2 regions of the Bacillus sp. FSL K6-6540 genome follow, and region 2 is predicted to be linked to the other one. Evidence: a T-box and tRNA genes for the amino acid it is inferred to sense, from the RefSeq annotation. Region 2 holds a T-box; the other holds one or more tRNA genes.
The links. The T-box of region 2 lies ahead of thrS (threonine--tRNA ligase). A T-box ahead of a tRNA ligase gene usually reads a tRNA of that ligase, here a tRNA-Thr.

Region 1: it encodes a tRNA-Thr, which carries the amino acid that the T-box ahead of thrS (threonine--tRNA ligase) is inferred to sense. The anticodon was not compared.

Annotation. Positions count from the first base shown of each region.
Region 1 covers NZ_JBBOXH010000002.1:1,040,787-1,055,862, forward strand. The annotation lists gene feuA (iron ABC transporter substrate-binding protein FeuA) at 1-699, opposite strand, end outside; gene btr (bacillibactin transport transcriptional regulator Btr) at 790-2,379, opposite strand; gene MHH82_RS37815 (exo-beta-N-acetylmuramidase NamZ family protein) at 2,570-3,814, opposite strand; gene nagZ (beta-N-acetylhexosaminidase) at 3,828-5,756, opposite strand; gene amiE (N-acetylmuramoyl-L-alanine amidase) at 5,784-7,109, opposite strand; gene MHH82_RS37830 (PTS transporter subunit EIIC) at 7,166-8,533, opposite strand; gene MHH82_RS37835 (MurR/RpiR family transcriptional regulator) at 8,559-9,410, opposite strand; gene murQ (N-acetylmuramic acid 6-phosphate etherase) at 9,427-10,341, opposite strand; gene MHH82_RS37845 (GNAT family N-acetyltransferase) at 10,451-10,933, opposite strand; gene MHH82_RS37850 (DUF523 domain-containing protein) at 10,946-11,401, opposite strand; tRNA gene MHH82_RS37855 (tRNA-Glu) at 11,581-11,655, shown strand; tRNA gene MHH82_RS37860 (tRNA-Val) at 11,659-11,734, shown strand; tRNA gene MHH82_RS37865 (tRNA-Thr) at 11,739-11,811, shown strand; tRNA gene MHH82_RS37870 (tRNA-Tyr) at 11,834-11,918, shown strand; tRNA gene MHH82_RS37875 (tRNA-Gln) at 11,923-11,994, shown strand; gene sigW (RNA polymerase sigma factor SigW) at 12,225-12,788, shown strand; gene rsiW (anti-sigma-W factor RsiW) at 12,802-13,428, shown strand; gene cdaA (diadenylate cyclase CdaA) at 13,589-14,410, shown strand; gene cdaR (CdaA regulatory protein CdaR) at 14,403-15,076, shown strand, end outside.
Region 2 covers NZ_JBBOXH010000002.1:508,113-523,188, forward strand. The annotation lists gene MHH82_RS34995 (site-2 protease family protein) at 1-514, opposite strand, end outside; gene MHH82_RS35000 (2-hydroxymuconate tautomerase) at 623-811, shown strand; gene MHH82_RS35005 (MarR family transcriptional regulator) at 854-1,273, opposite strand; gene thrS (threonine--tRNA ligase) at 1,393-3,309, opposite strand; T-box leader at 3,363-3,584, opposite strand; T-box leader at 3,618-3,846, opposite strand; gene MHH82_RS35015 (MFS transporter) at 3,893-5,302, opposite strand; gene MHH82_RS35020 (Rrf2 family transcriptional regulator) at 5,302-5,772, opposite strand; gene MHH82_RS35025 (YwgA family protein) at 5,884-6,384, opposite strand; gene MHH82_RS35030 (HD domain-containing protein) at 6,420-7,721, opposite strand; gene MHH82_RS35035 (DUF1450 domain-containing protein) at 7,883-8,107, opposite strand; gene rsfA (prespore-specific transcription regulator RsfA) at 8,322-9,098, shown strand; gene MHH82_RS35045 (carboxylate/amino acid/amine transporter) at 9,242-10,132, opposite strand; gene ywfL (octanoyl-[GcvH]:protein N-octanoyltransferase) at 10,300-11,145, opposite strand; gene cysL (cysJI operon transcriptional regulator CysL) at 11,194-12,093, opposite strand; gene pta (phosphate acetyltransferase) at 12,239-13,210, opposite strand; gene hemQ (hydrogen peroxide-dependent heme synthase) at 13,480-14,244, shown strand; gene bacG (NADPH-dependent reductase BacG) at 14,377-15,076, shown strand, end outside.

The DNA.
Region 1 (15,076 bases), 530 kb from region 2:
CGCTTTTGCAGCTTTTACTTCGTTCGGCGCTTTAAGGCCTAAATCACCATATAGTGTGGAGTTGAAATACACCTGTTCAGGGTAAATGTAAATGTTGCCTTGTCTGATTCTGATGACAAGCGCTTTTGAATCTTTCGCTTTATCATTGATTTTTGTTTTTGTTTCTTTTAGATCCTGTTCATAGTCTGCAATAATTTTCTTTGCTTTTTTCTCTTTTCCAGTCAGCTGGGCAAGCAGCATCATGTTTTCCTTCCAGTTTGAAGAGATATGAGAAACTGGGATCGTCGTGCCTGCTGTGCTGATTTTTTGAAGCGTTTTTTCCGGAAACTTTGTTGAAGCAAGGATAACATCTGGCTTCATTTCAAGAATCTTTTCAATATTTGGCTCCATTTTTTCTCCGGTTGGTTCGGCTTTATCAGTGATGTCTTTGAACATATCCGGGAATTTACCGGAGAATGAAATTGCGCCTTGCGGATGAACGTCAAGCAATTTCGCGTCTTCCATTGATTCAACGCTTCCCGTAATGGCGATTTTGTCTGTCGGTACAGTTACTTCATATGTTTTATCAAGGTATTCAATTTTCTTCTTCTCAGATGCTGTGCCGCTTGCCTTGCTGACAGTTGATTCATTTTTGCTGCCGCAAGCTGCCGCTGTCAGCGCGAGAAGCAAGATTAATAAGGTAAGAGATATCTTTTTCATCTATAGAGCCTCCTGTTCAATTGATAACTATTATCAATTGGAATTATAGAGAATGAACAGATATAACACCATGGACAAATTCCTGATTTATCATGGACAATCTCCGGATAATAAAGAAACAGTTTGCTGAACGATGCGTTCGTGCCCGCAAGCTGAGTATTCATTCCACGGGTCCAGGGATAGAAGATAAACACGGTTATTCCGTACCGCGCTTAGGTTTTGCCATGCTTCTGTCTGCTGTAATTGCTGGTAGTAAGCTATGGTCTCCGGCTCTTTAAAAAGAAAAAGCATCATACAGTCAGCTTGGTAATTTGCGATATTTTCTAACGAAATCGCTTGTTCTGAAGGTGTGTCAGCCGTTGTTGCCGAGCTGAATCCTAAATCCCCAAAGAAAACTTCGCGGACACTTCGGTTATGTGCCAGATAGAAGTTTTGCTTATGCAGCCTCAAAAAGAGAAAACGCAGCCCTTGAACGTGTTGAAGTGTTTTTTTGGCGGCTGTTGTCTGCTGGTCATAATCCGCTAGCCACTTTTCTGCTTCGGACTCCTCCTTTAAAAATGAGGCAGTTTGCAGAAAGTGGGTTCTCCAGCTTTCCTCTGAAGGAAGGTACATGACTTCTGCGATGCGATTCAGGCGATCTTGTTCTTCTGGGGAAATAGAATCCATGCTGACAATCACATCTGGTTCTGCCTGTGATAACGTGTACAGGTTTTCTTCCCACTTTTCATTAAACCGGTATGCACTGAGCTGGACGGGTATATCTGTCGAATAATGCTGATAGTAGTAAGACGTCCATTTCGGATGCAGAGCGGCCGCAAAAGGTATGTGGTGAAGAGGGATGAGATGGCCCATTGTGCCCCTTCCGTATGCGGCGATTTTCTTTCGGCGTTTTTTCATATAGCTTGTAGGTGAACAGCCTGTATGTTTTTTAAAGATTCTGCTGAAATAAAATTCATCTTGATAACCGGTTTGGTGTGCGATTTCTTTCAATTTGCAGTTTGATTTTGCCATGAGCCGTTTTGCCTTTGTGATTCGTGTTTTCGTAATAAATTCTGTTACGCTCTGTCCTGTCCATTTTTTAAAGCTTTCACTGTAGTGTTTGGCACTGATTCCTGCCATTTGCGACAGCTGGGCTAGCGTGATTTTTGTATCGGTATGGGTTTCGATGTAGTGTTTTGTTTTTTCGATTGCTGAATGTGTATCCGTTTGATCAGATAAACTGGCAGTAAAAAGGTCATAAATCAGGCTTTGTACTTCAATCCCACATTTTAGCTGAGAAAGCTGAGACGATTCATTCCATAGTGCGGCAAGCTCTTGAAGCCGGACTGCAAGATTCTCGATATGCGAAACATTCATAAGCTTCAGGTTGGCTAATTCCGATTCTGTGCACGGTGTGTAAATATCTTGGCCGGCTTCCTTGATATAGCTTTGAAGCCTGATCAGACAGGCATCTATATGTCCATCGGCTGCTGGCGTAAAGCCAAAGGTCTCGTTAGGCGGGCAAACATAAAGTGTCTTTTTTTGCAAAGGATTGGTGTTTGTTCCGATCGAAATATAGCCGTTTCCTTTTAAATGAAAAATCAGCACGAATGAATCGGCTAATTGCTGTTCTGAGAAGAGATCACTTGTCTTTTTTAGATATTCAATTTGTACCGGTTGATAAATCACTGCATTTTGCACGAGTAGACCACCTTTTCAGAAACTTTCAATTGATAATCATTTTCAATAAAAATTGTACCAAATAAATGAAAGTTTTCCTATATAAAGCGGGTGGGTTTTTAGCATGAAAAAAACCCTTACTTATGTGTAAAAGTAAGGGTCTTTCGTTCAGTAAGAATATGTTACACGTGTAACATACGATGCTTACATTCTAATAAATGAGATATTTTTTTCTTGTTTTGCTGAATTGTTGGAGTGTTTTTTCATAGCTGTTTATGATGTTCTCAATCGAAGTTCCATTTTCAATTTTTGTCCTGATCCAGCTGTTGCCTGCCAGTTTATCGAATGAACCTGTTGATAGGAACTCAAAATCCTCAGGATAGAGATCGTGTATGGTTTTAATGACTGAAAGACCCGTTTTAACGGCTTCAAACTTATCTCTGTCTGTCACATAGAGCTGCACACCGTGGCAAAGCGTTCCTTGATGTTTAGAAAACGTCGGTGTGAAGGATGCTGCCCTAAATGTAACGCCCGGCAAATGGAGGCTGTTTAATGTTTCTTCAAGTTCTGTGCTTTTGATAAAAGGAGCTCCGATCAATTCGAATGGTTTTGTTGTCCCTCGCCCTTCGGATATATTTGTTCCTTCAATCAGCCCGGTTGCAGGATAAACAAATGTGCTTTCCACCGTCGGCATGTTAGGCGAAGGGAGGACGAAAGGCAATCGGGTATCGTCAAAATCCATTTTTCGTTTCCAGTGTTTCATTTTTACCACTGTAAGATCGGCATCAATATCAAATTCTTTGTTGAACAGTAAAGCCAATTCGCCTATCGTCATCCCATGCTTCAATGGAATGGGATACAATCCGACAAATGAGGCGTATTCAGGTTCTAAGATTGGTCCTTCAATATGATTCCCGCCTTGAGGATTCGGACGGTCCAGCACCATAAATGGAATGCCGTTTTCTTTAGCGGCTTCCATTGCGTATGCCATTGTATAAATGTACGTGTAGAAACGGGTCCCGACATCCTGAATGTCAAACATTAGAATATCGACATTTTTCAGCATTTCTGGAGTCGGTTTTTTCGTTTTTCCGTAGAGGCTGTATACGGGAACCCCGGTTTTTTCGTCAATGTAAGAGCCTACTTCGTCTCCAGCCTGGGCGTCACCGCGGACGCCGTGTTCAGGGCCGAATAAAGCTGTCAGTTTGATATCTGGGTTCTCGTAAAGAATATCGACACTGCTTTTCAGAGATGCGTTTACTCCGGTTGGATTGGTGATCAGTCCGATGCGTTTTCCCTTGAGCTGTTTTTTATAGTCTGGCAAGAGCGTGTCTATCCCAGTCTGGACTTTAGGTTTTTTAGCCGTTTGATTCTTTGAATCGTTTGAAGCAGAGGCAGCGGTTATCGTTCCGAACATTATGAGCCCTGTCAGAAAAGCGAATATTGTTTTTCTCATGTGTCCCTCCTTATTAAAGCGGTCTTCCCGTTTTGATATTTAATCCGTAGCCAAATGGGTAAAGGGTGTTCCCTGGTTTCGTGACTGACGGAATGTCAACTGGAAGTGTGCCTTTAGGTTTTGCCTGGCCGAATATCGCCATCACTCCGGCCGGAATATTAGGTTGAAGATAACGGCCATTTGCGTATCCTTTAAAGCCATAGACTGCAATCAGTGCCTTTGCTTCTTCGAAATTGGCTGCGTCATAGGGGTTGCGCAGGCTCATTAAGACAAATGGTTTGTTGTGCTGCAGTGCGGCTTTCATGACAGCTCTCGGAAACACGGTGGCCCATTTGCTTGAATCTGATATTGTGTCGTCGATGACACCGTCGTTGACGACAGGGTCATTTTTGACGACATAGGAGCCGGTTATGATATAATCAGCCTTTTTTACTTGTTTTGCATGCTCGGCATTAAATATTTGGTTGGCAAAATTCATTTTGTCGACAGATACGGGTTTGATTTTCTTTCGCTTGATGAGATCGTGAATGGTTTGTTCGATTGAAGCAGTTTGTTCTTCGTAAGGTGCCACAATTAAGATTCGGCTGCCTTTTTTAGGCTTGAACGGCAAAGTGTGCTGTTCATTTTTTAATACAGTTACTGCTTTTTCAGCTATTTTTTTCTCTGCTTTCAGGTGCTGCTTGCTTCCTACGATTTTTTGGGCTTTGGCTATTTTTTCTTTTGTACTGTCGCTGTTTCGCGCTGGATACATGCCGCGTTTTATTTTCAGGGAAATGATTCTTTCAACTGATTTGTTGATTTGTTGTTCAGGGATATCCCCGTTTTTCACGGCTTCTTTCAAAGCTTGAATAACACGTGCGAATTTCTGTTCTTCTTTCATTGAAGTGACTGAGGCTGGCATTAATGCAATATCGACACCAGCTTTTACGGCCATGACCACAGCCTCTTCCTGTCCGAAATGATCTGCAATTGCCTTCATATTGAGCGCATCGGTAACGATGACCCCATTAAAGCCCATTTCCTGACGAAGAAGACCTGTCATCACTTTTTTTGAAAGTGTAGCTGGAACCTGAATGTCCGATCCATCGAGTTTGCTTTTGTAAGTGGTGTCATCAAAGGCGGGAAACTGAACATGGGCTGTCATCACCATATCAGCACCAGCATCAATTGCTTTTTGGAAAGGATAAAGCTCGACCTCACGAAGCCGTTCTTGGCCATGGGAAACGAGCGGCAGTCCATAATGGCTGTCAACGTCCGTGTCTCCATGTCCCGGGAAATGTTTGAGGGCAGACGCGATATCCTGCCGCTGCAACCCTTTCATCGTATATAAACCGAGGCGTGATGTCAGTTCTCGATTGGAGCTGAATGACCGTACGCCGATTACAGGATTATTAGGATTATTGTTAATGTCCACGACAGGGCTGAAATCTGTATTGATGCCTAAGGCAGAGAGCTCTTTCCCGATGATGCTGCCGGTCTGATACGCATTGATTCTGCTTCTGGCTGCGCCCAGCGCCATATTCCCTGGGAAATTAGTGCCCTCCCCTAACCTCGTTACAATGCCGCCTTCCTGATCAATACTCAGCATGAGCGGGATTTTTGGACTTGCCTTTTGGTAATCGTCTGTCAGCTGGACAGTTTGTTTTGTTGTTTTTACATTTTCTGCAAAAAGGATGATGCCTCCGAATTGATATTTCTTGACGAGGCTGGCGACTTCATCATTCATTTCTGTAAGGGCTTGCGGAGAGGACTCGCCTTCCTTTTGCCAATTTCTAAAATCAGGCATCAGCATCTGGCCGAGTTTTTCATCTAACGACATACGATTGACAATCTGATTGGCATCGATTGAACGTTTGGATGCAGAGGCTTCTGTCTGTCTGGCCCCGAAAAAGCATGAAAGAAAGAGAACGGCTGAAAGGATAAGCGGAAAGACAGGTCTCATAGAAACTTCCTCCTATCGTCTAATCATTCACTCCATCGCTTCATAAATCGCGGTTATGACACTTCCATAACTGCCTGTTGCAAATTGATCACCCTCAAAGACGTTTGGATTTTCTTCCGGATCAATAACTGGTGTATGCTTTTTATTTGTTAACAATGCGATGCCTAAATTGTATGCTGGATCAATAATTGTAACTGTCCCTGTCCAGCCGGTATGCCCGTAAGCATTTTCACTGGCATGAGGGCCAAACATCCATTCCATGCTTTTACTTCCGTTCCGCCTCCAGCCAAGAGCGAATGTCGGGTCTGTTGCTGAAGGTGCTTTAAACAGGTCGGCTGTTTTCTGATCAAATAAAGAAATGTTTCGGTATGAACCTTTGTTTAACATGACTTGCAGCAGTATGGCCATATCATCTGCATTTGAGAACAATCCGGCATGCCCAGACACGCCATCCATTGAGTAAAACGCTTTTTCGTCATGCACCTCTCCTTGCAGCGTGTTTGTGCGGATGTTAGGGAATTGAATAACGCCGTCACGTGTATTGCCCATGCGTTCAGTAGCTGCGAACTGTTTCGGTTTAAAGCCCTTTTGCAGCGGATTGTACAAGGTATGCTTCAGCCTGAGCGGTTTGTAGAGCTCTTGCTCCGTGTAGACATCAAGCGGTTTGCCGGTGAGTTTTTCGACAATACATCCGAGTAGCATATATCCAATGTCACTGTATACGTGCTTTGTCCCAGTTTGGTAATCGAGCGGAATTTTCGTCAAATATTCAATCGTTTTGTCCCGTTCCTGGGAATAGTACTTGCCGGCTTTTTCCGGCGTGTAAAAGTAAAAGCTTGATGGGAGCCCTGATTGGTGCTGGAGGACATCGATGACACGTATCTTGTCTTTTCCTTTTATGAGGTCACCCGGCTGATCCTTGAAACCCGGCAAATATGCAGAAACTTTTTCATAGACGTCAAGTTTTCCTTGGCTGACTAAGCGCTGCAATGCAAAATTTGTTGCGTACATTTTTGTATTTGAGGCTAAGTCAAACATCGTGCGGGTTTTCATTTTGGCCGGACGGCGCAGCAGTTCTGATCCTTCGTACTTTTTACTGTAGCCGTATGCTGCTTTTTTTATGATGCGTCCATCCTTCACCACCACAAGAACGGCGCCTGGAAATCCTGCTGCAATATCCCGTTCTATCATCTGATCTACCTTCCTTAGCTTCTTCGTGGAGAATTGTGCAGTTTCTGCATTTATGGTTTTCGGCTCAACCAAGTTGTCTGCTGTTTGTGCGAAGGTTTCATTTGGCGCGAATATCGATAGGGTTAAAATGGCACTGAATATGAACAGTGTCTTTGTTTTCACAGGCTAGCCCCTTTCTGTGCTTCTATCCCGTTTACTATCCCTAAAACAGAAACAATTTAATCGAACTGAGAAGCCATTTCATCTTTATATCCGAATGCATAGGTCAATAAAAAGCCGGCCGCGTAGGAAATAAAGAGCCCAACGATATACAGGATGATTTGCGAAGGCAGGACTAGAAAGGAAAGCGGCAGTCCGGAGACACCAATCGCAATGGTGGCTACTTGAAAATACGCTTGAAAGGCACCACCGATTCCAGCTCCTAAACATGCTGTTAAAAACGGACGGCCAAGCGGCAGCGTGACTCCGAAAATAAGCGGTTCACCAATGCCGAGCAGTCCCGATGGAAGCCCGCCGGCGATTGCTTTCCTCAGTGTTGTTTTTTTCGTCTTCACGAAAACGGCAAAGGCCGCGCCTACCTGTCCTGCACCTCCCATAGCCAAAATAGGGAGCAGAGGATCATCGCCAATTGAATTGATCAGTTCCATGTGCACAGGCGTCAAGCCTTGATGCAGTCCGGTTACGACGAGAGGAAGGAAGGTTGCGCCCAGAATAAAGCCTGCAGCGATGCCGCCGATGTCCAGGATGGACAGAAGGCCGGATGTAATGGCATCAGAAATGAATCCGCCTAAAGGCATAAATACGACATACGTTACGATTCCGGTGATTAACAGTGAAACGGTGGGTGTGACAATGATATCGAGTGATTGAGGAATAAAACGGCGAATAAATTGTTCGGTGTAAGCAATGAATATGGCTGCGAAAAGGACGCCGATCAGACCTCCCCTGCCCGGGAGAAGCTCTTCTCCAAATAAACTGATTTTTGCGATCTCCGGATTGATAATCAAGATCCCGGCCAAAGCCCCAAGTGCGGGTGTCCCGCCAAATTCTTTCGAAGCGTTAATACCGACGAGAATGCCGAGATAAGTGAACAGCCCTGATCCGATGACTGTCAGGATAATCGCAATTTGTGAGTCTGCAGAGAGCCAGCCTGCTTGAATAATTGCTTTGGTAATCCCAGTAATTAAACCGGAAGCGACTAGAGCGGGAATAAGAGGGATAAAAATGCTGGCAATTTTACGTAAGAAAAGTTTAAAAGGAGTGGCGTTTTTTCGATTGATATCGGCTTTCTTTTTGGCCGCAGCTTCTTTGACATCGGCACCTTCTTCTGCTGACACGAGCTTTGAGAAAGCAGCTGTAACATGATTGACGACTCCTGTGCCGAGGATAATTTGTAAGGTTTCAGCTTCAACGACCCCCAATACGCCGTCAAGCTTTCTTAAACCCTGAGCATCTGCTTTGCTTTCATCGTAAGGCGTAATGCGCAGGCGTGTCATGCAATGCGTATATGAAGAAATATTGGATTTTCCTCCGCATAGCTCAAGGATTTTCTGTGCGAGATGATGGTAGTTATTTTCTTTGCTCATTAAAACCCCTCCCCTTCAAGATGCCTTATTTTATTCTCATAGATTGTATGGCTGCTCTCGTTTTATCGATATAACCGGTTGTCGTTTCATACTGCTCAGCCGCCATGCCTAAAAACAAAACATCAATTATAAAAAGCTGGGCGAGGCGGGAAGAAGTGGCTGCACTTCGAATCAAGGCTTCATTGGAATGGGCTGTATACAAAGGGACATCAGCCAGTGCGGAGACGGATGTCTGACTGAATTGTGTGAGGCTGATCGTTGTGATGCCTTTTTCCTTAGCCATGGCGAACAGTTCAACGATTTCTTGTGTCTCTCCTGAAAACGAAATGGCGAATACGATGTCGTCTTTATCTGCATTTGCGATTAAAGATGCCACAAGATGAGTGTCTGTAAACGCGGTTGCTTGTTTATGAATGCGAAGCCACTTTTGCTGGGCGTCCTTGGCGACAATGCCGGAAGCCCCGAGGCCGATAAAATGCACGGTATGAGCTTTGAGAAGCAGAGAAACCGCTCGTTCAAGCTCTTTGTAGTCCATCAGGTCTGAAGTATCCTGAATGGCTTGAATGGCATTGCCGGCCGTTTTTTCGGAAATGGAGGGCAGCGGCTCGTGGGGAACAATATCCCGGTAGCCCTGAAACGTAGGCTTTACCAGATCGCCTGCTACTCTCATTTTTAAATCTTGAAATCCTTTTAAACCGAGTGATTTGCAGAGCCTGATGACGGCAGCGTCACTTGAATTGGCTAAGGCGCTGATTTCGTTGACCGTGCTTTCGATTGCTTTGTGGGGATGGGCTAGGATATAATCTGCAAGTTTGCGCTCGGATGGAGGGAGCTTATGCTTCATTGATTGGATGATCGCTAAACCGCCTGTGGCCATTCTAGTTCTCTCCTTATCATGGATGGTAATGTTCGATTGCTTTGTCAATGAAACCGTTTGCTTCATCGAGTAATGTCTGTGCTTGTTTCTGATCTGTGCTTGTTTTGAGCATGACGATTGCTGTTTTGACGTGATGATCGGCTTGTTCCAGAGTGTATCTTGCTGTGTCGTATGAAGCGTTTGTAAGGCTTTGGATGATGCTGATGGCGCGTTCTTTTAGTTTTTTGTTGCTGACGTTGACGTCTACCATCAAGTTTTCGTAAACCTTGCCGATTTTGACCATTACAGCGGTAGATATCATGTTTAGAATCATTTTATGAGCGGTTGCGGCTTTCATACGTGTTGATCCTGTAATGGCCTCAGGTCCGACGACAACCTCAATACTGTGATCCGCATCCTTGCTGATGGCGGAGTTTTCATTGCAAGTAAGGGCGATGGTGTGTGCTCCGACTTTTCGGGCGTATCTTAGGGCGCCTGCGGCGTACGGTGTGCGGCCGCTTGCTGCGATGGCAATGACGGTGTCATTTGAAGTGAGCTGTATGTTTCTTAAATCTTCAGCTCCTGCTTCTTCACTGTCTTCAATGCCCTCTGCTGCCTGTAAAAAGGCTTTGGGGCCTCCAGCCATGATTCCGATGACCTGATCAGGGCTTACGCTGTAGGTAGGAGGACATTCAACAGCATCCATGACGCCGAGTCTGCCGCTTGTGCCGGCGCCTGTATATATGAGCCGGCCTCCATTTTGAAACGATTCATATGCGCAGTCTACAGCTGTTTTGATGTCGGGGAGAACCTCCTGAACGGCTGCAGCGACTTTCATATCTTCGTTGTTGATCATTTTGAGGATGCCAAGAGTGTTTGCTTTGTGGATTTCAACTGTTTGGCTATTGCGTGATTCCGTTGTGAGACGGTGAAGATTTAATGGTTCTGACATGAGGATGCCCCCTGTTTTAAAATGATATATCTCAATATTCAGTATATTCATCTCTGTTATGATATTTCAACTATGTTTTTAAATTTTTGAAATTTTATTTCACTCAAGACTATAAGAAATGATGAAGGATCAACTGTTCTCCAAGCGGGCCGATTCTTCGCCGTCCTTTATCAAGGAACCCGCTTTTCATATAAAGGTGTTTTGCGCGTATGTTCAGATGATTGACGGCCAAGATGATTTCGTCGCACCATGGAAAATATCCGCTCACAAAAGCGGGAAGCAAAAGCATGGCTTTTTTCGCATAGCCTTTTCCGTGATGCGCAGCGTTTAAAGACAGGGAGCTGAGCAGTAAAGCAAATGGATTGTTAGAATAGGAAGCAAGCGTTTCTTTTGATGCATGTAAAATGAAAAAACCGACTGGAAGGTCGTCTTTTAAGATGACAACCGGGTATCGGTCCTGTATGCCCAGAGCCTGAGACAGCACCTCTTTCGGGAGGGAGGTAAAGCGTTTGTCATCGTTGGTGAGCGTGAATGATTGAAGCTCGGGCAAGTGTTCAGGCTTATAGAAGGATAAAGAAATGTCTTGAGTCATGGGGTGGCCTCCTTACAATATGTCGTCAAGCTCGTTTTCCGAAATGACGCGGTAGCCCGCTTGTTTTAACAGTGCGGCGGTTACTCCGCTGCCGGTGATTTTTTTCCCAGAGAATGTGCCGTTATAGATAAAACCGCTTCCGCAAGATGGACTGTTTTCTTTTAATATGACGGCAGAAGCGTTGATTTCTTTTGCGTAAGCCAATGTTTTCGCGGCGCCTTCCATATATAGTTCTGTGACGTCTTCTCCTGAAGCTGTCACGATTTTCGCTGTTCCATTGAGGACATCCTCGCCGGTGCCTCCTATGATTTCTGCGGGTTCGCGTGGGGTAGAGAAGCCGCCGAGAAGTTCAGGGCAAGCCATGACTGCTTTCTTTTCATCGACTAGTTTTCTGATTTTCTCCGACGCTGCGTGAGAGCCGTTATATCTGCATTCAATGCCTCCAAGGCAAGAACTGACTAGAATCATATTGGGTTCTCCTCTCTTGCTTTGCTTGTCTCTATCATAAAATAAATGGCTTTAGTTGGGAGGCTTTTTCAGTTAAAAAAGGAGTTAAAAAGTTTGAAAATAAAAAATTTAATTTTCCTCTTTACAAACAGGGGGTGACCTGTATATAATAACTTTTGTCAGCTCGACGAGAACACAACGGCCCGTTGGTCAAGCGGTTAAGACACCGCCCTTTCACGGCGGTAACACGGGTTCGAATCCCGTACGGGTCACCATTTGGAGGATTAGCTCAGCTGGGAGAGCATCTGCCTTACAAGCAGAGGGTCGGCGGTTCGAGCCCGTCATCCTCCACCATCTTGCCGGTGTAGCTCAATTGGTAGAGCAACTGACTTGTAATCAGTAGGTTGGGGGTTCAAGTCCTCTTGCCGGCACTGTTTTTTCAAAATTTTATGTGGAGGGGTAGCGAAGTGGCTAAACGCGGCGGACTGTAAATCCGCTCCCTCAGGGTTCGGCAGTTCGAATCTGCCCCCCTCCACCATTATTGGGCTATAGCCAAGCGGTAAGGCAACGGACTTTGACTCCGTCATGCGTTGGTTCGAATCCAGCTAGCCCAGTCACAGACACCTTTGATCAAAAGGTGTCTTTTTTCTTTTCGGAAAAATCATTCCAACTTCTAACTGTTCAGTCTGTATAATAATTTTAAAAATATGTTAAGGTAGTTTATTCACGAATTACCATCTACACCCTGCCAAAAATTTGATAAACTTATTTTATAAAAAAATTGAAACCTTTTGAAACGAAGCTCGTATACATACAGACCGGTGAAGGCAGAGGTTAGATAAATATGGAAATGATGATTAAAAAAAGAATTAAACAAGTCAAAAAAGGCGACCAGGATGCATTTGCGGACATCGTAGATATTTACAAAGATAAAATTTATCAGCTTTGCTACCGTATGCTTGGCAATGTGCATGAGGCGGAGGATATTGCACAGGAAGCTTTCATCAGAGCGTACGTTAATATCGACAGTTTTGATATTAACCGGAAATTTTCAACTTGGCTTTATCGAATCGCGACCAATTTGACCATTGACCGCATTCGCAAAAAGAAGCCGGATTATTACCTCGATGCAGAGGTGGCTGGTACGGAAGGCTTGACCATGTATTCTCAAATCGCCGCAGATGGTGTTTTGCCTGAAGATGCAGTTGTGTCGCTGGAGCTCTCAAACACGATACAGCAGAAAATTTTAAAGCTTCCTGACAAATACAGAACAGTCATCGTATTAAAGTATATTGACGAACTCTCATTAATTGAAATCGGGGAGATTCTAAACATTCCTGTGGGGACTGTGAAAACGCGGATTCACAGAGGCAGAGAGGCTCTTAGAAAACAATTAAGGGATCTTTAAGTGGGGTGATGAAATGAGCTGTCCTGAACAAATTGTGCAGCTTATGCATATGCATCTTGATGGAGATATCCTTCCAAAAGATGAACACGTATTAAATGAACATCTGGAGACATGCGAGAAATGCAGAAAGCATTTTTACGAGATGGAGAAATCCATAGCGCTCGTACGGAGCACATCGCATGTCGAAGCCCCCGCGGATTTTACCGCTAATGTCATGGCAAAATTGCCTAAGGAGAAGAAAAGAGCTTCTGTAAAAAGATGGTTCAGATCCCATCCCGTTATCGCAGCTGCTGCGGTATTCATCATTTTGATGGGCGGGGGTTTTTTTAACAGCTGGCATAATGACCACAATTTCAGCGTGTCCAAGCAGCAGAATCTTGTGGTTCATAACCATACTGTGACCGTGCCAGAAGGTGAGACGGTCAAAGGTGATGTCACTGTCAAAAACGGCAAGCTGATTATTAAAGGCAAAATAGACGGGGATGTAACCGTCGTAAACGGCGAAAAGTATATGGCCTCTGCTGGACAAGTCACCGGTCAGATTGAAGAAATCAATCAATTATTCGACTGGACATGGTACAAGATGAAGTCTGCGGGGAAAAGTGTACTCGATGCATTCAGTCCGAACGGAGAAGAGTAAAGCGCGTTAGCCGCTTTGCTCTTTTTTTGCGGGCTGAGAGGGCTGGCACATTTCACTTGCTAAATCGAAATGTGGTATAATGGGCTCGCTATGTAAAGTACATATGCGTAACCCGTAAAACACAAAATACGAAATGACTGAAATCTTGGAGGACGAGGAAATGGCTTTTGAGGATATCCCTTTTTTGCAGTACCTCGGCAATGCCGTTGATATTCTCCTTGTTTGGTATGTGATATATAAATTGATTATGGTGATACGCGGCACGAAAGCGGTTCAGCTGTTAAAAGGAATTGTAGTCATCGTGCTTGTTCGTATGGCCAGCCAATATTTGGGCCTCAGCACACTTCAATGGCTGATGGACCAAGCGATAACATGGGGATTTTTAGCAATTATTATTATTTTTCAGCCTGAGCTGAGAAGAGCGCTTGAACAGCTAGGCCGCGGCCGCTTTTTTTCGAGGAGCGGCACGCCTGTTGAAGAAGCGCAGCAGAAAACGATTGAGGCCATTACAAAAGCGATCAATTATATGGCGAAACGCCGTATAGGCGCCCTGCTGACCATTGAGCGGGATACTGGAATGGGGGATTATATTGAGACCGGCATACCACTAAATGCCAAAGTCAGCTCTGAGCTGCTGATCAATATTTTTATTCCAAACACCCCGCTTCATGACGGTGCGGTGATTATGAAAAATAATGAAATTGCCGCAGCCGCCTGTTATCTGCCGCTTTCTGAGAGCCCGTTTATTTCAAAGGAACTGGGCACGCGGCACAGAGCGGCAGTCGGTATCAGTGAAGTAACAGACAGTTTGACGATTATTGTGTCTGAAGAGACCGGCGGCGTCAGTGTGGCAAAGAACGGCGACCTTCACAGAGAGCTTACAGAAGAAGCGCTGAAAGAAATGCTTGAAGCCGAGTTTAAGAAAAACACCAGAGACACTTCTTCTAACCGCTGGTATTGGAGGGGCAAGAAAAATGGATAAATTCTTAAACAACCGCTGGGCTGTGAAAATCATTGCTCTACTTTTCGCGCTCTTGCTTTATGTGGCGGTTAACAGCAACCAAGCACCGACTCCGAAAAAACCGGGTGAATCTTTCTTTCCGACATCAACAACTGATGAAGCAACTCTGACTGATATTCCGGTTAAAGCGTATTATGATGATGAAAATTACGTCGTGACGGGTGTTCCGCAAACGGTTAATGTCACGATAAAAGGCTCGACAAGCGCCGTGAAAAAGGCTCGGCAGACCAAGAACTTTGAAATATATGCTGATATGGAACATTTGAAAACCGGCACACATAAGGTTGAGCTTAAGGCCAAAAACGTGTCGGATGGGCTGACAATCTCAATTAATCCGTCTGTTACGACAGTGACCATTCAGGAACGGACGACCAAAAGTTTTCCCGTAGAAGTGGAGTACTACAACAAAAGCAAGATGAAAAAAGGCTATTCTCCGGAGCAGCCGATTGTCAGTCCGAAAAATGTGCAGATTACCGGATCGAAAAATGTCATCGATAATATTTCTCTTGTAAAAGCTTCAGTGAATTTGGAAAACGCAGATGAAACGATTGAAAAGGAAGCGAAAGTGACTGTCTATGATAAAGACGGAAACGCGCTTCCTGTCGACGTGGAGCCCTCGGTCATCAA
Region 2 (15,076 bases):
TTTTGGCACGCACGCCCGGCGGAACGAGATCTTCTATAATTCGATAGCCATCGAGCGGAGGAAGCGGCAGCAGATTAAATAAAAACAAGACAAGATTCAGCTGTATCCAAATAGAAAAAAACTGATCCAGCCCCGTGCTGAACGCCGCAAGCATTTCCATTCCGTACGCATGCATCAACACTAACAAAAAGAAACCAATAAACGCAAGAATCAGGTTACTGACGGGCCCGGCTATAGATACGAGCACACCGGCAAGCCGAGGCTTCTTAAAGAAGCGTCTATTCACGGGAATGGGGCGCGCCCACCCGAAGCCGGCCACCAAAATCAAAATGGTTCCGAACGGATCAAGGTGTTTAATGGGATTCAGCGTCAGTCTTCCTTGTTTTTTCGCCGTATCGTCACCGAATTTGTATGCGACATAAGCGTGGGCAAGCTCGTGCATCGTAAACGACACAATTAGCGTGATGACGAGGTATGGCATTAAAGATAACGGATAATATAAAAAACGGTCCAAGTGAGATATCCCTCTTTCTCAAAATGCAAGAATTTACTTTATTCAGTATACTATAAGAAGCCTCTTTTTCTAAAGAGAGGAAACGAGATAAAGGAGGATTCAGCACCCATGCCATACGTAACTGTCAAAATGCTCGAAGGCCGTACAGACGAGCAAAAACGCAATCTTGTCGAGAAAGTAACAGAAGCCGTAAAGGAAACAACCGGTGCTTCTGAAGAAAAAATTGTTGTCTTTATAGAAGAAATGAGAAAAGACCATTATGCCGTCGCAGGCAAACGCCTGAGCGATATGGAATAATCTCTATAAAGCCGGCGCTTCGCGCACCGGCTTTTATTATCCCTATTGAGCCAGCTTCGCAATAATCGCCAAGAACGTCTCTTTCTCTTCGGCTGTTAAACGTTCAAACATGCCGTCAATCAGCTGCTGGCGGTTTTCGATCATTTGTTCAGCCGCTCCCCGGCCCGATTCAGAAAGCGTAATCCATACAGTGCGGCGGTCATTATTATTTCTGGATCTCTCAATAAACCCTTCCTGCTCTAAATGATTCAGAGCTGTGGTCGTGGCAGAGGGAGACAGTGTGACCTCCTTCAAAATATCCTTTATGGTGCAGCTCCCATGTCTGTGTATGATCCGCAGAATAAACCCTCTTACATTATTCACGTGTTTCGGAACGGTGGCTTCATCTAATTGCTTCGTGCTTTTCAAATATTTTGTAAGTGCGTGATCCAGCAAATTTGCTTCCAGTTTGTCATGGTCCATGTCAATTTCCCCATTTCGAGATGCATTCATAACATACGAACGATATGATTTACTTATTATTTTACTGATTCCGAATAGGGAAAGTCAAAAAAGCAAAATATGAATTCACAGCTTTTATCCTACATGCCTCGATTTTCCACCTGTTTCACAAGCTCATCTTTAAATGTCTGAAAAGGAACTTGTTCATTCTGCTGATATCCGAATTGGCGGACGTTTACCGCATCCTCCTGCTCCTCATGATCTCCAAGCACCAGCACGCACGGAATTTTTTGCACCTGCGATTCTCTGATTTTATAGCCCAGCTTCTCATTGCGCTCATCAATGCCGGCTCTTATCCCCGCCTGCTTCAGCTCCGCCTGCACCTTTCTGCAATAGTCTAAGTGAACGTGCGAAACCGGTATGATTTGAACCTGGATCGGTGCGAGCCAGACTGGAAAAGCCCCGCCGTAATGCTCGATCAAAATGCCGAAGAAACGGTCGATTGAGCCGAAAACCGCTCTGTGGATGACAACGGGACGAACCTTCTCATTGAGTTCGTTGATATATGTTAAATCAAATTTTTCCGGCATTTGAAAATCAAGCTGAATTGTCGCGCATTGGTGGCTCCGTTTCAGGGCATCTTTTATGTGGAAATCAATTTTCGGCCCGTAAAACGCCCCATCGCCTTCATTGATCTCATAAGAGAGGCCAAGCTCCTCTAGGACGCGTGCTAAGGCACGTTCCGACGCTTCCCAAAGGCTGTCATCGCCTAATGAATCCTCCGGGCGAGTCGAAAGCTCAACAGAATACACGAAACCAAATGTCCGATATACCTCATCAATCAGCCGAATCGCTTCTTTGATCTCACTCTCAATCTGATCCTCCCGAACGAAAATATGGGCGTCATCCTGACAGAACGTCCGAACGCGAAGCATTCCGTTTAAAGCGCCGCTGTATTCATGGCGGTGCACCTGTCCGAATTCCGCCATGCGAATTGGCAGATCCCGATAAGAATACAGGCTGTTTTTAAAAATGAGCATGTGGCCGGGGCAATTCATCGGCTTCATTGCGAATCTTGTATCATCCACTTCTGAAAAGTACATATTGTCGCGATAATGGTCCCAATGGCCTGACTGCTCCCATAACCGCTGATTCATCATAAACGGCGTACGCACCTCATCGTAGCCGGCATTTGTTTGCAGCTCACGCGAGAAGCGCTCCAGCTCATTACGGACAATCTGCCCTTTCGGCAAATAAAACGGCATCCCCGGCGCTTCTTCAGAAAACATAAACAGCCCTAACTGTTTGCCGAGCTTGCGATGGTCTCGTTTTGCCGCTTCTTCCAGCATATGCAGGTGCGCATCCAAATCTTTTTTCTTTTGAAAGGCAACCCCGTACACCCGCTGCAGGACTTCATTTTTGCTGTCTCCGCGCCAATAAGCGCCTGATACTCTTGTCAGTTTGAACGCCTTGATCATCCCTGTAGAAGGAAGATGCGGCCCTCGGCACAGGTCAACGAATTCCCCTTGCTGGTACAGTGTGATATCCTCCCCGCGCGGAATATCCTTTAAAATCTCAAGCTTGAGCCGCTCGTCTTTTTGTGCAAACAGCTCTTCAGCTTCTTCGTAAGAAACCTCTATACGTTTGATTTCAAGGTTCTCATTTATTATGTTTTTCATTTCTTTTTCGATGGCCTCTAAGTCTCCTGATGCCAAGCTTTTCCCCAGCTTCATGTCATAGTAGAAGCCGTCTAAAATCACAGGCCCTACCCCCAATGACACTTCGCCGTACAGCCGTTTTACTGCTTGGGCCAGCACGTGCGCTGTTGTGTGGCGAAGCACCTGCAAGCCTTCTTGTGAATCGAGTGTGACAATCGAAAGCTCAGCATCCTCCTCCAGCTTGAAACTGAGATCAACAAGCTTGCCGTTGACCTGACCTGCGGCCGCTTTCTTTTGCAGACTGGAACTGATAGAACCAGCCGCTTCTTTGATTGTGATGCCTTTCGGATATTCCTGGATCTGTCCGTCCGGAAGCTGAATGTGTACATGTTTACTCATTTTAGAACACTCCTTATTCATTGTTATATATAAAAAAACACACCCGTCCCGCAGATAGGGACGAGTGTGTGATTAACCCGTGGTTCCACCCAAGTTCCCGACAAATACTATGTTGTCGGCTCGGTGCTGTAACGCAGCATAGACGGCATTGGTTACTTCAGTTCCCCAATGCTGCTCCAAGGTGGTAAATGATATTCCTAAGCTGGGAAGCTCTCACCTTTCCTTCCCTCTCTGAAAACCGTAACTATCATTCATGTCCTTTTCTTCGCATGTATTCAATTCAAATAAAAAAACACACCCATCCCTCTAAAAGGGACGAATGTGTTGATCATCCGTGGTTCCACCCAAATTCCCGATCAATTACACATGGTGATCGGCTTAAAGATGCTGTAACGCAGCATGACGGTATCAGATACTTGTTTTCCCCGATACGGCTCAAAGGCGGTAAGCTGCTTTCCCTGCGTTAGGAAGATCTCAGCTGTCCTTCCCTCTCTGGAAACCGTAAAAAGCATCTCGTGTCCTTATCAGTGCCTGTTGTTTCAATAATTTTTTATATCTTACTATATATTCCCACAAAGCGCAATCAGTGATTTACATTTTTTTCTGACGCGGCAGTCCCGTTATGGGCAGCCAGAAACAGCCATACAAGCAATGCAGCGAGGCTGTATGCCGCTCCCATCATCAAAAACGTAAACCCGGCACCAGCATACCAAGTGGCGGACAGATGAATGATCACCCCGGTTATCGCTACGCCGACCAAGGCTCCGATTTGCCGGTTTGCATTTAACGCCGCACCGGCGATATTCGTATGTCTTTGCCCGGCAGCCTGCATGATCACAGTTGTCATGGCAGGAACTGTAATACCGGTACAGAGGTTCATAACAGACATCAACACCGCCAGCTGCCAATAAGGAAAATCCGGAGAAATCAGCACAAACAACAGCAATGCAATGATACAGCTGACCGCCATTGATACAAACATAAGCTGACCGGCTTCAAACCGATTCGCCAGACGGGCAAACAGCAGATTGCCGATCACGAAGACCGCCATCATCGGCAGCAGCTCCACTCCAGCCATAAAGGAACTTGCGCCTCCTGCTTCCTGCAAAAAAAGGCTGAGCATAAACATGCCTCCAAAAAGGGCGAAATTCAGCAAAAACCCGATAAATTGGGCAGCTGAGAAGCGGCCGTTTTTGTATAAGGACGCCGGCAGGATGGGTGCTTTTGCAGAAATTTCCCGCAGCAAAAACAGCACAAATGCCAAAATCGCTGCAGTAAATGCTGCAAGAATCACTGGCGAGCGCCAGCCCGCTGAAGGCCCCTGTATCAAAGCATAGGAAAGAAACCCGAGAGCCATCATGCCAAGCAGATGCCCGATGATGTTCACGCGGCTGCTTTTTCCCGGAACGCGGCTGAGGATTCGGTAAGCTGAAATGAGCGCAGCAGCCCCTATTGGCACATTGATTAGAAAAATACTCTGCCAGCCCGCCAACTCTACCAGCACGCCCCCGATAAAGGGCCCAAGGCCTGAAGCGGCGGAAACAAGCGCGGCCCACAGCCCAAACATTCTCGCCCGTACCCGCTCATCAGGGTAAGAGGCAGCCAAAAGGCTGAGTGAGCTTGGCATAAACAATGCTGCCCCAATTCCCTGTATGAGACGTCCGACAATCAGCATCTGCCCATTAAAGGATGCAGCGCATAGACAAGAGGCGAGAACAAAAACAGCTAGACCCAAGATATAGATCGTCTTCGAGCCGAAACGGTCAGCCAAGGCTCCGCCCGCCAGCAGAAGCGACGCAAAAGTAAGAATGTACCCGTCCACAACCCACGTTACACCTGAAAGTGACATTGAAAGAGTGTTTTTCATATCAGCCATCGCCACATTCACAACGGTCACATCAAGAGTTGCCATGAGGAAACCAAGTGCAAGCACGATCAGCACGGATATGCCTGTTGATGATGTTGATTCTTGTATAGACCCGCTATTTTTCATTACAATTGCCCTTTCACTTGCTTGATTACCCAATCATCTATTTTTTCAAGATCATACAATTCCCCGACTCTGTCCATGACATGCTGCAAGGATTCTTCTTTCATGAGATTGGACCATTTATCCTCGATTTCCCCCATGACTGTCTCCAGCACACAGTGACTTTCACCCTCAAATACAGATTGCAGCAGGCCTTTCCCCTGATACATCGAACCTCTGCCTTCGACCGCTTGATAAACATCATAAAGCGTAATGTCAGCCAAAGGCTTCGTCAGGGTAAAACCGCCCTTCGTCCCTGGTAAGGATTCTGCCAAACCGGCTTGAACTAATGTTCTCATCAGCTTCTTCAAGTAAGACGGAGACACGCGCAATCGCTGGCTTATAGCCTCTGACGTCAAAGAAGCCTGTACAGGCAGCCTTGACAGTAACAGCAGCACAGAAACCGCCTGCTCCATTCCTGATTTCATTTTCATCCTATTCACTCCTGATTCATTATGGATAACTATTATCCATAATGAATCTCTTAGCAGCTTTTGTCAATAAAAAAAGCAAAAGAAACGATTCATTTCTTTTGCTTGGTATGGTTAACAAATCTGCTTCAGTTCCTCTATGTATTGAAGCGCTTCGTCATATTCTTCATTTGTATATTTTTGCTTGCTTTTGATGGTAAAGACTTTTTCTTTCTTTTCCTCATCCTCAAGCCCGTCAAAGTAAAGGATCGTGGAAACCAGCTCTAAAAACCGTGATGAACGGCTGTTTACACTGTCGATATAGCCTTTCATATCCGGCATGTCCAGATCAGCATGGTCTAAAAATGCGGAGCCTGTCTCAGTCAGAGAATACCGATATTGAAAGTAGCCGCCCTTTTTTTCCTTCACCTCATGCAGAAATCCAAGGTTGCACAGCTCTTCAATCTGGAGCGTCAGTTCCTCTGAATATGGTCCGTAAAAGTGAAAATCATATTTCTCATAGAAAGGAAACTGCATTTTCTTGGCGATATAAATCATTTTCTGCAGCTTCTTTCGCCCGATGATTTCTCCAGAATCCGAGAACACCTTCATCAGTTTTGCATGTTCTTTCAACAAATTCCCGACATCTCCTTTTTCCTTCTTTCCAATTTCTATGTCAGTCCCAGCAGCTGCCGGATTTTCATTTTCGCTTCCGGATGTTTAGAGCCGTCACAAATTAAGTCCTTTGGATAGTACAGCTTGTGGTCCGTCCGCCGTTTACCTGAGATGGATTCCACAATAGCCGACTGCCTGGACAGCTCTTTAATTTGGCCGTTTTGCGTCAAGAGATGGATCGGCAGACGCTCCTCTTCCTCTCCTGGTCGGTAAAAATCGTATGGCAGATCTGATGAAGAATCAACGACCAAATAATAGCTCGGATCGATCCCCGCCTCTTTGAACAATGAAGTCAGCTCAAAATAAGCCGACATTTCTTCATTAGGATTGAATTCAACGTATTGGAAAAGCTGGCGGTTAATGAATCTGCGGCACAAGTCGGATAAAATCACGTCTTCTTCATCCTCCCAGGCCTGGAAGTAATACAAAATAATAGATTCATCCAGCTTTACATAATCCTCCAGTGTCAATTTCCCTTCAAAAATAGAATAGAAATGAACCGGAGCGTGAGTGAAGACATAGCCTTCATCGTGCAGCTGCTTCGCCCTGTGAAGAATCTTCGTTAAAATGACCTCTGCACTTCTGGTCACAGGATGGAAGTAGACCTGCCAGTACATTTGGTAACGGCTCATGATATAGTCTTCGACAGCGTGCATTCCGCTTTCTTTAATGACGATCTGATCCTCGCGCGGCCGCATCACCCGAAGAATCCGCTCCATATCAAAATGGCCGTAGCTGACGCCCGTATAATATGCGTCGCGCTGCAGGTAATCCATGCGGTCTGCGTCAATCTGACTCGAAATCAGGCTGACCACTTGCTTGTTTTTATATGTTTTGGCAATGACTTCAGCAACATCCTGAGGGAAACCCGGGCTCACCTTTCTGAGCACCTGATTAACCTCCGTGTCTCCCAAAATGATACCTCTTGTAAAATCCTCGTGGTCAAGGTGAAAGACCTTTTCAAATGAATGCGAGAACGGCCCGTGCCCGAGGTCATGAAGCAGCGCCGCGGCCAAACAGAGTTCGCGCTCACTGTCATCCCATTCAGGGCGGCCTTTAAAGACGTCATCAACCATTCTTCTGACAATTTCATAGACACCGAGAGAATGGTTGAACCGGCTGTGCTCAGCCCCATGGAACGTCAAATAGGTCGTGCCGAGCTGCTTAATTCTGCGGAGACGCTGAAATTCACGGGTTCCGATTAAATCCCATATCAGCTTGTCCCGAACATGAACATAGCGGTGCACCGGATCTTTAAACACTTTTTCTTCTGATAATTTTCCATTTGGATACGCCATCGTCATTCCCTCTTTTTTTTAGCCGTGTTTCTATTATATCGACTCTATTCTTTGAAAACATCCTTGAATTTGCCCGGCGATTTGTTCCATCTTCATGAAAAACACATCTTGTGAAGCAAAAAAGCCTGACCTGAGGGCCGAGGCTAAGAAAAAATATGTTTTTACTTTTTTATTTTCTTTTTTACTTTGTCAATCAGCTCATCCTCTGTCGGAGCTGACAGCGGGCGATTGTTCACAAAAGCAAATGATTTTTTCCGTCCGGGCCCGCAATAAGATTGGCATCCTACCTCAACCTTTGCGTCCGGGTCCACTTCTTTCAAACGCGGCAGCAATGTTTTGATATTAGTGGCTTGGCAATCATCACACACTCGAAATTCATTAGCCATGACGTACGCTTCCCTTCATTTCTATGTTCATCTATGTGAATAACCTAAAATCACGTTTCAAAAAAAATCACATCACTCTTCATTTTACAAGGATTCGACTGTTCCTGCAAGCCGCTCCATCCTTCGTATCTCCTATTCTTTCAGCCAATTTGTATAAATATTTTCCAACCTGGACATTCTAATACCATGAAAAGAAAAATGGGAGTTGAGATAAATGACAAAACAGCGACAAGACGCTTGGTCAGAGGAAAACGATCTGCTTTTAGCCGAAACAGTGCTTCGGCATGTGAGGGAGGGCAGCACTCAGCTGAACGCCTTTGAAGAAGTCGGCGATAAATTAAACCGGACATCCGCAGCCTGCGGATTCAGATGGAACGCAGTGGTCCGCCATCAATATGAAAAAGCGCTTCAGCTTGCGAAGAAACAACGAAAACAGCGGATGAGAGCGCTCGGAAACGGGCAGCCCGCGAAAAAAAGATTATTATATCAGCCTCCTGCTGTTGATCCTGAAATCATTCAAGAAACCGCTGCAGAAGAGCCGGTTAAAATGGAAACACCATCTGTCGAAAATGAACAACCTTTAATGTCTGGCGAACATATGCCTTTTGTTGATGAAAGCTTTAAGGAAGAGTTAGCTAGTCTATCACACTTATTGTCTCCTCAAACGCCTGCAGCTGCGCCTGAGATGACGATGAATGATGTGATCCGCTTCCTGCAGAATTACGAAGGCAATAACGAGCAATCATCAGCATTAAAAATGGAAAACGAGCGTTTAAAGAAAGAAAATCAGGAATTGCAAAACAAAACAGAGCAGCTAGAGGCAGAAGTTCAAAAGCTTGAAAAAGACCAAAAAACGATCCAAGAAGATTATGAAACCTTGGTGAAAATTATGAACAGAGCCAGAAAGCTAGTTTTATTTGAAGAAGATGAACATGCCTCTCCGTCCTTCAAAATGGACCGGAACGGCAATTTAGAAAAATTAGCGGAATGACATAGAAAAATCCCAAAACGGGCAGCTGTTTTGGGATTTTCGCCATGTGCAAAATCCCCTTTTCTATTGAGAAAAGAGAATTTCCTCATTTTGCAGCCGGATCAGCTATTCTTGTAAAATGAGGCCAAGCTTATGTGAATCTATTAAGACATGTGAGCTGCCTCGGCCGTTTTTTGTTTTCGAGGCGCAGCAGAAATGACCAAAAGCCCCAGCATCATAAGCGCAATGCCCAGCCACGAGAAAGGCGAAAGCATTTCCCCTATGAAAAACACGCCAAGCAATGAAGCCGTCAGCGGTTCAGCTAAAGACAGCGTGACCGCCGCCGAGGCCGGAACCCCGGTAAGCCCTTTCGCAAACAAAAAGTATGCGGCACATGTTGCAATTAACCCGATGTAAAGGCTTGTTCCCAGTCCTCTAGGGGTCCATATCCACGAGATATCTGACTGCCATAATAGCGGCGTCAGCAAGATGGCGCTGATCATGAATACAACGGCGGAGGTCGCTCGCGGAGGCTGGGTTTTCATCATCGCTTTACTGATGAGCGTATAGCCTGCAAAAGAAGCACCCGCTCCAAGCGCCATAAAAACACCAGCCACATCAATCCGAACATTGGAACTGTCGGAAAACAGAAGCCAGCAACCCACTAAAGCCAGCACAGTCGCAATCCACCAGGAGTTTCGCGGGCGTTTCTTCAATACAGCCCATTCGAGGGTCCCGGCAATGATAGGCGCACTGCCGATGGCAATCACAGTTCCCACTGCAATTCCCGTTTCTTTAACCGCTGTGAAAAACAGCGGCTGGTAACACGCCATACAAACAGCGGCTAAAAATACGAGCGGCCATGACCAATTTTTCACGTGAAGCTCTCGGCTGATCCAAACCGCAAGCAGCATGGCGCTCCCTCCTATTAATAACCTGAACGCCCCAAATGCCAGCGGTGTGGCGCTTTCTGGAGCCAATGCCTGAACGGTTCCCGTGGTCCCCCAGAAAAAAGCCGCAATCAATACAAAAAGGCTGTAAATATTCCCTTTCATCTGCCTCTCCCCTTTAATATGGATGCTGATATCATTTTATCGTTTTTCTTTTTGCTGTGGTTATCTGTATGTAAGAAGGATTTATCTGAAAATAAGATTATTGGGGTAAAATGCCGCTTGTGATAAAAAATGCATGCCGGCATATACAGCCGGCATGCGAAGAACGTTCACCCAAATACCTTTGCATTCCGCTCAGCCATCCGGGCGAGGTTTTTCTCAAATTCCATTTCCTCATCAATGGACAGTCCGGCAGAGTAAAGATGAGTGCTTAACGCTTTTAATTCCGTCAATAAAGCGAACATTAAGTCTTGTACGGAGATGTCTTTTTGCAGAAGCTCACTTAAGGACGCCATCGTTTCCGGACGTATTTCCGGATAGACGCCTTTTTTATCGTTTTGTTTGTCTTTCAGCGCCGCTTGATAGAATCGTCTGATCAAGTCGGCCCTTTCACTGCCGCTCTTATCCGCACAGAGATAAATTTGAACAGCGACTCCGCCGCGAACGCGTCTCTGAGAGATGCCGGCGAACTTTTTGCCATTTATACTGAGGTCATAGCTGCCGGGACAATAAGACCCTTCAATTTCATAGGCTTCGATCTTTGCGTTGTACGGTCTCAGCATTCGTCTCATCAGCTCGACCATCGCTTCATATCCTTTGTCTATATCGATGCCTTTCTTTTCGTCCTCGAATATAAGAGAGATATTTAAAACACCGTCATCCAATACGACGGCAAGACCTCCGGAGTTGCGTACGATCACACGGTATCCTTCACTCTCCAGCAAGGAGATGCCATCCTGCAAAAACGGGAGGCGTGTATCCTGTATTCCAAGGACAATTGTATCGTGGTGCACCCATGAGCGCGCTGTCGCCGGCGACACGCCTTTTCCGACGGACATGCACAGCGTATCATCCATTGCGAAGGATTGCTTCGCATCAAATAAAGGGCCGAGACTGGATTGGTCAATGACTCTCCATTTCGGCTGCATCAGTAAATCAATCGGTTGGTTTGCCATCTATGTAAAACCCTTTCATGTTAGGCTTATTGAACGAAAACTATTATATCATTTCAGCAGCTGTGATTGATAATTGCTTTTCAGCATCGTAATAAAAATTTCTTTATTTTTTGTATTCTCCATGAGTGGAGAATGAATGTAAGACAGCTTGCGCTTTAACGAGAAATCTTTAATATGCAGAATTGAGATTTCGCGGTGGATCAAATCCTTATGCAGTACGCTTCTGGATAGAACCGAAAGTCCCATGCCGTTAATCACCGCTTCCTTTACACCTTGATTGCTGCTGATGGTGAACATTGATTTCGGCCGAAGTCCATTTGAACTGAGTACATGATCGAGATATTCTCTCGTCCCGGAGCCTTTCTCTCTTGTCACCCACGCTTCGTTCTGCAAATCGCTGATCGAAATCTCTTTCCGCCCGGCGAGCGGATGCTGATTTGGAGCGGCAATGCACATTTCATCCTCCATGAACGGTTCAATTTCCAGCTCATTCTCGTTTGTATGTCCTTCAATCAGCCCGATATCAGCCTGAAGCATCCGCACACGCTCGCTGACCTCCTCTGTATTGCCAATCATGACATCTAGATTCAGCTCTGGATACAGCTTTTGCAGCTGGGCCAATAGCGGCGGAAGAATATACTCACCGATTGTAAAGCTTGCAGCTATTTTCAATTCACCCTTCACATAGTGATGATGCGCATAGATTTCAGCCTTGGCTTGTTCGTAGAGAAACACCATTTGCTTTGCTCTTTGATATAAAATGTCTCCTGTCGGCGTTGTCGTAAAGTGTTTTGGCGACCTGTTCAGAAGAGCCGTTTGAAATTCTTTCTCAAGATTTTTGATATGCAGACTGACGCTGGGCTGGGAGATCATCAGCTTTTCTGCCGCTTTTGTGAAGTTTTTTTCTTCTACCACCGCTATAAACGTTTTCAGCACGTCGTAATACAAAAACCCCACCCCTGTCATTAATGAAATATATGGTTATGATTAGTTTTCTTTATTGTACTCATATCATCCGTCTTGGTAAAGAAGGCTATACGGAAGCGCAAAAAAGGCAGCCCTCGGTCGAGAGCTGCCATCGTCTTCATTTTTATTACAGTGCTTGCGCCGCTGTAATTAATGCGAGATTGTAAACATCTTCAGCGTTACATCCTCTTGAAAGGTCGTTTACAGGCATATTTAAACCTTGCAGGATTGGTCCTACCGCTTCAAAGTTGCCCAAACGCTGAGCGATTTTATAGCCGATGTTTCCTGCTTCAAGGCTTGGGAATACGAATACGTTAGCGTCCCCTTTGATTTCGGAATCCGGCGCTTTTTTCTCAGCTACAGATGGAACAAATGCAGCATCAAATTGGAATTCGCCGTCAAGTGTCAGTTCAGGCGCTTTTTCTTTCGCGATTTTCACTGCATCCGCTACTTTTTCTGTTTCATCAGATTTTGCTGAGCCTTTTGTAGAGAAGCTGAGCATTGCCACGCGAGGCTCAATGTCGAACATTTTTGCCGTATTGGCACTTTCGATCGCAATCTCGGCAAGATCTTGGCTGTCAGGCGCAATGTTGATCGCGCAATCTGCGAATACGTATTGCTCTTCTCCGCGAGCCATGATGAACACGCCGGAAGTCTTTTTCACGCCTTCTTTTGTTTTGATGATTTGAAGAGCCGGGCGGACAGTGTCAGCAGTTGAGTGAGCAGCTCCGCTTACAAGTCCGTCTGCAAGTCCTTTATACACCAGCATTGTACCGAAGTAGTTCTCGTCTAATAACGCTTTGCGAGCCTGTTCTTCTGTCGCTTTGCCTTTGCGGCGTTCTACGAATGCTTGTACAAGGTCTTCCATGCCTTCATATGTATGAGGATCATAAATCTTAACGCCGTCCAGCGTAAGGTTCAATTCTTTTGCTTTTGCTTGGATCTCATTTTCATTGCCGATCACAATCGGATTCAGCACTTTGTTTCCTGCAAGCTTGCTGACCGCTTCTAAAATACGCTCGTCTAAGCCTTCAGGAAATACAATTTTTACGTCTTTTCCAGCTACTTTTTCTTGCACTGTTGAAAATAAATCTGCCACAATAAAACCTCCTCAAAAAGTTACAAAAACGCTTTCTTTTACTAGCATACTCTTCTTCCAATCAAATTCAAACAGCCAACTTTCATTATAGCGCTTTCATAAAAAAATCTTATTTTTCTAACTAATTTAAGTGACTCAATCTTCCCTTATAGGTTCTTCTATTTTGATGGAGTTATACGGAAGGGATGTTCAAGGTTTCTCCACAGTAGAATCGGATAAACTATGGTATAGTGAAGGCAATCATGAAAAGATAATGGGAGTGAAGATAAATGAGTGAACAGCAAATGACGAATGAAGCGGCAAAAACGCTTGACGGCTGGTATGCGCTTCATGATTTCCGCACAATGGATTGGGCTTCCTGGAAGCTTCTGTCCAGTGATGAGCGCCAATCTATCATACATGAATTCACCGGGTTGCTTGAAAAATGGGGCGTAGCCCAAAAAGAAGGAAAAGGATCCCAAACTCTTTACAGCATCGTCGGCCAAAAAGCTGATTTTATGCTGATGATCCTTCGTCCTACAATGGAAGAATTAAATCAAATTGAGCTTGAATTCAACAAATCAAGACTTGCTGAGTTCACCATTCCGGCATACTCCTACGTATCAGTGGTAGAGCTGAGCAACTACTTGGCAAGCGGTGACGGCGATCCTTACGAAAATCCGCATGTGCGCGCGCGCCTTTACCCTGAACTGCCGGAATCAAAATATGTATGCTTCTATCCAATGGATAAAAGAAGATCCGGCAACGACAACTGGTATATGCTTTCAATGGAGGAACGCAGAAACTTGATGAGAAGCCACGGTTTAATCGGCCGCAGCTATGCGGGCAAAGTCAAACAGATCATCACCGGCTCTGTCGGCTTTGACGATTACGAGTGGGGCGTTACATTATTCAGCGATGATGTCCTTCAATTCAAGAAGCTAGTGTACGAAATGCGTTTTGACGAAGTCAGCGCTCGCTATGGCGAATTTGGTTCATTCTTTGTCGGCAATCACCTTTCGCTTGATACACTTCCTCAATTCTTATATGTATAATATCCCCTCCCGCCCTATCCGGCGGGAGTTTTTCAATTCTCCTTTATCAGAATTTAAATAAAATTTGCTATTTTCTTCGTTTTTTCTTACGATGTAGATAATAATCCATTTTTTTCAAAGGGGTGCAGTTATTTGTCAAAACGAACCGCATTTGTTATGGGAGCCAGTCAAGGGATTGGGAAAGCAATCGCTCTGAAATTAGCAGACCAGCACTTTTCCCTCGTCATTAATTCGCGAAATTTGGATAATATTGAATCTGTCAAAGAAGACATTTTGGCCAAGCATCCTGAGGCGAGCGTCATTGTCCTTGCGGGCGATATGTCTGACCAGCATACGAGAGCGGCCATTTTTCAGGCAATCGAATCTCAATGCGGACGGCTTGATGTTCTGATTAATAATATCCCGGGCGGCGCGCCTGACACATTTGATAACTGCAATATAGAGGATATGACGGCCACGTTCACTCAAAAGACCGTTGCCTATATTGACGCAATCAAGCGTGCTTCCTCACTGATGAAACAAAACGAGTTTGGCAGAATCATCAACATTGTCGGAAATCTGTGGAAGGAACCCGGCGCCAACATGTTCACAAACAGTATGATGAATGCCGCTTTAATTAACGCCAGTAAAAATATTTCCATCCAGCTTGCTCCTCACAACATTACTGTCAACTGTCTGAATCCTGGTTTTATCGCTACAGACCGTTATCATCAATTTGTGGAAAATGTGATGAAAAAGAACAGCATATCCAAACAGAAAGCAGAAGAACAGATTGCTTCCGGGATTCCGATGAAACGGGTCGGATCAGCCGAAGAAACCGCAGCGCTCGCCG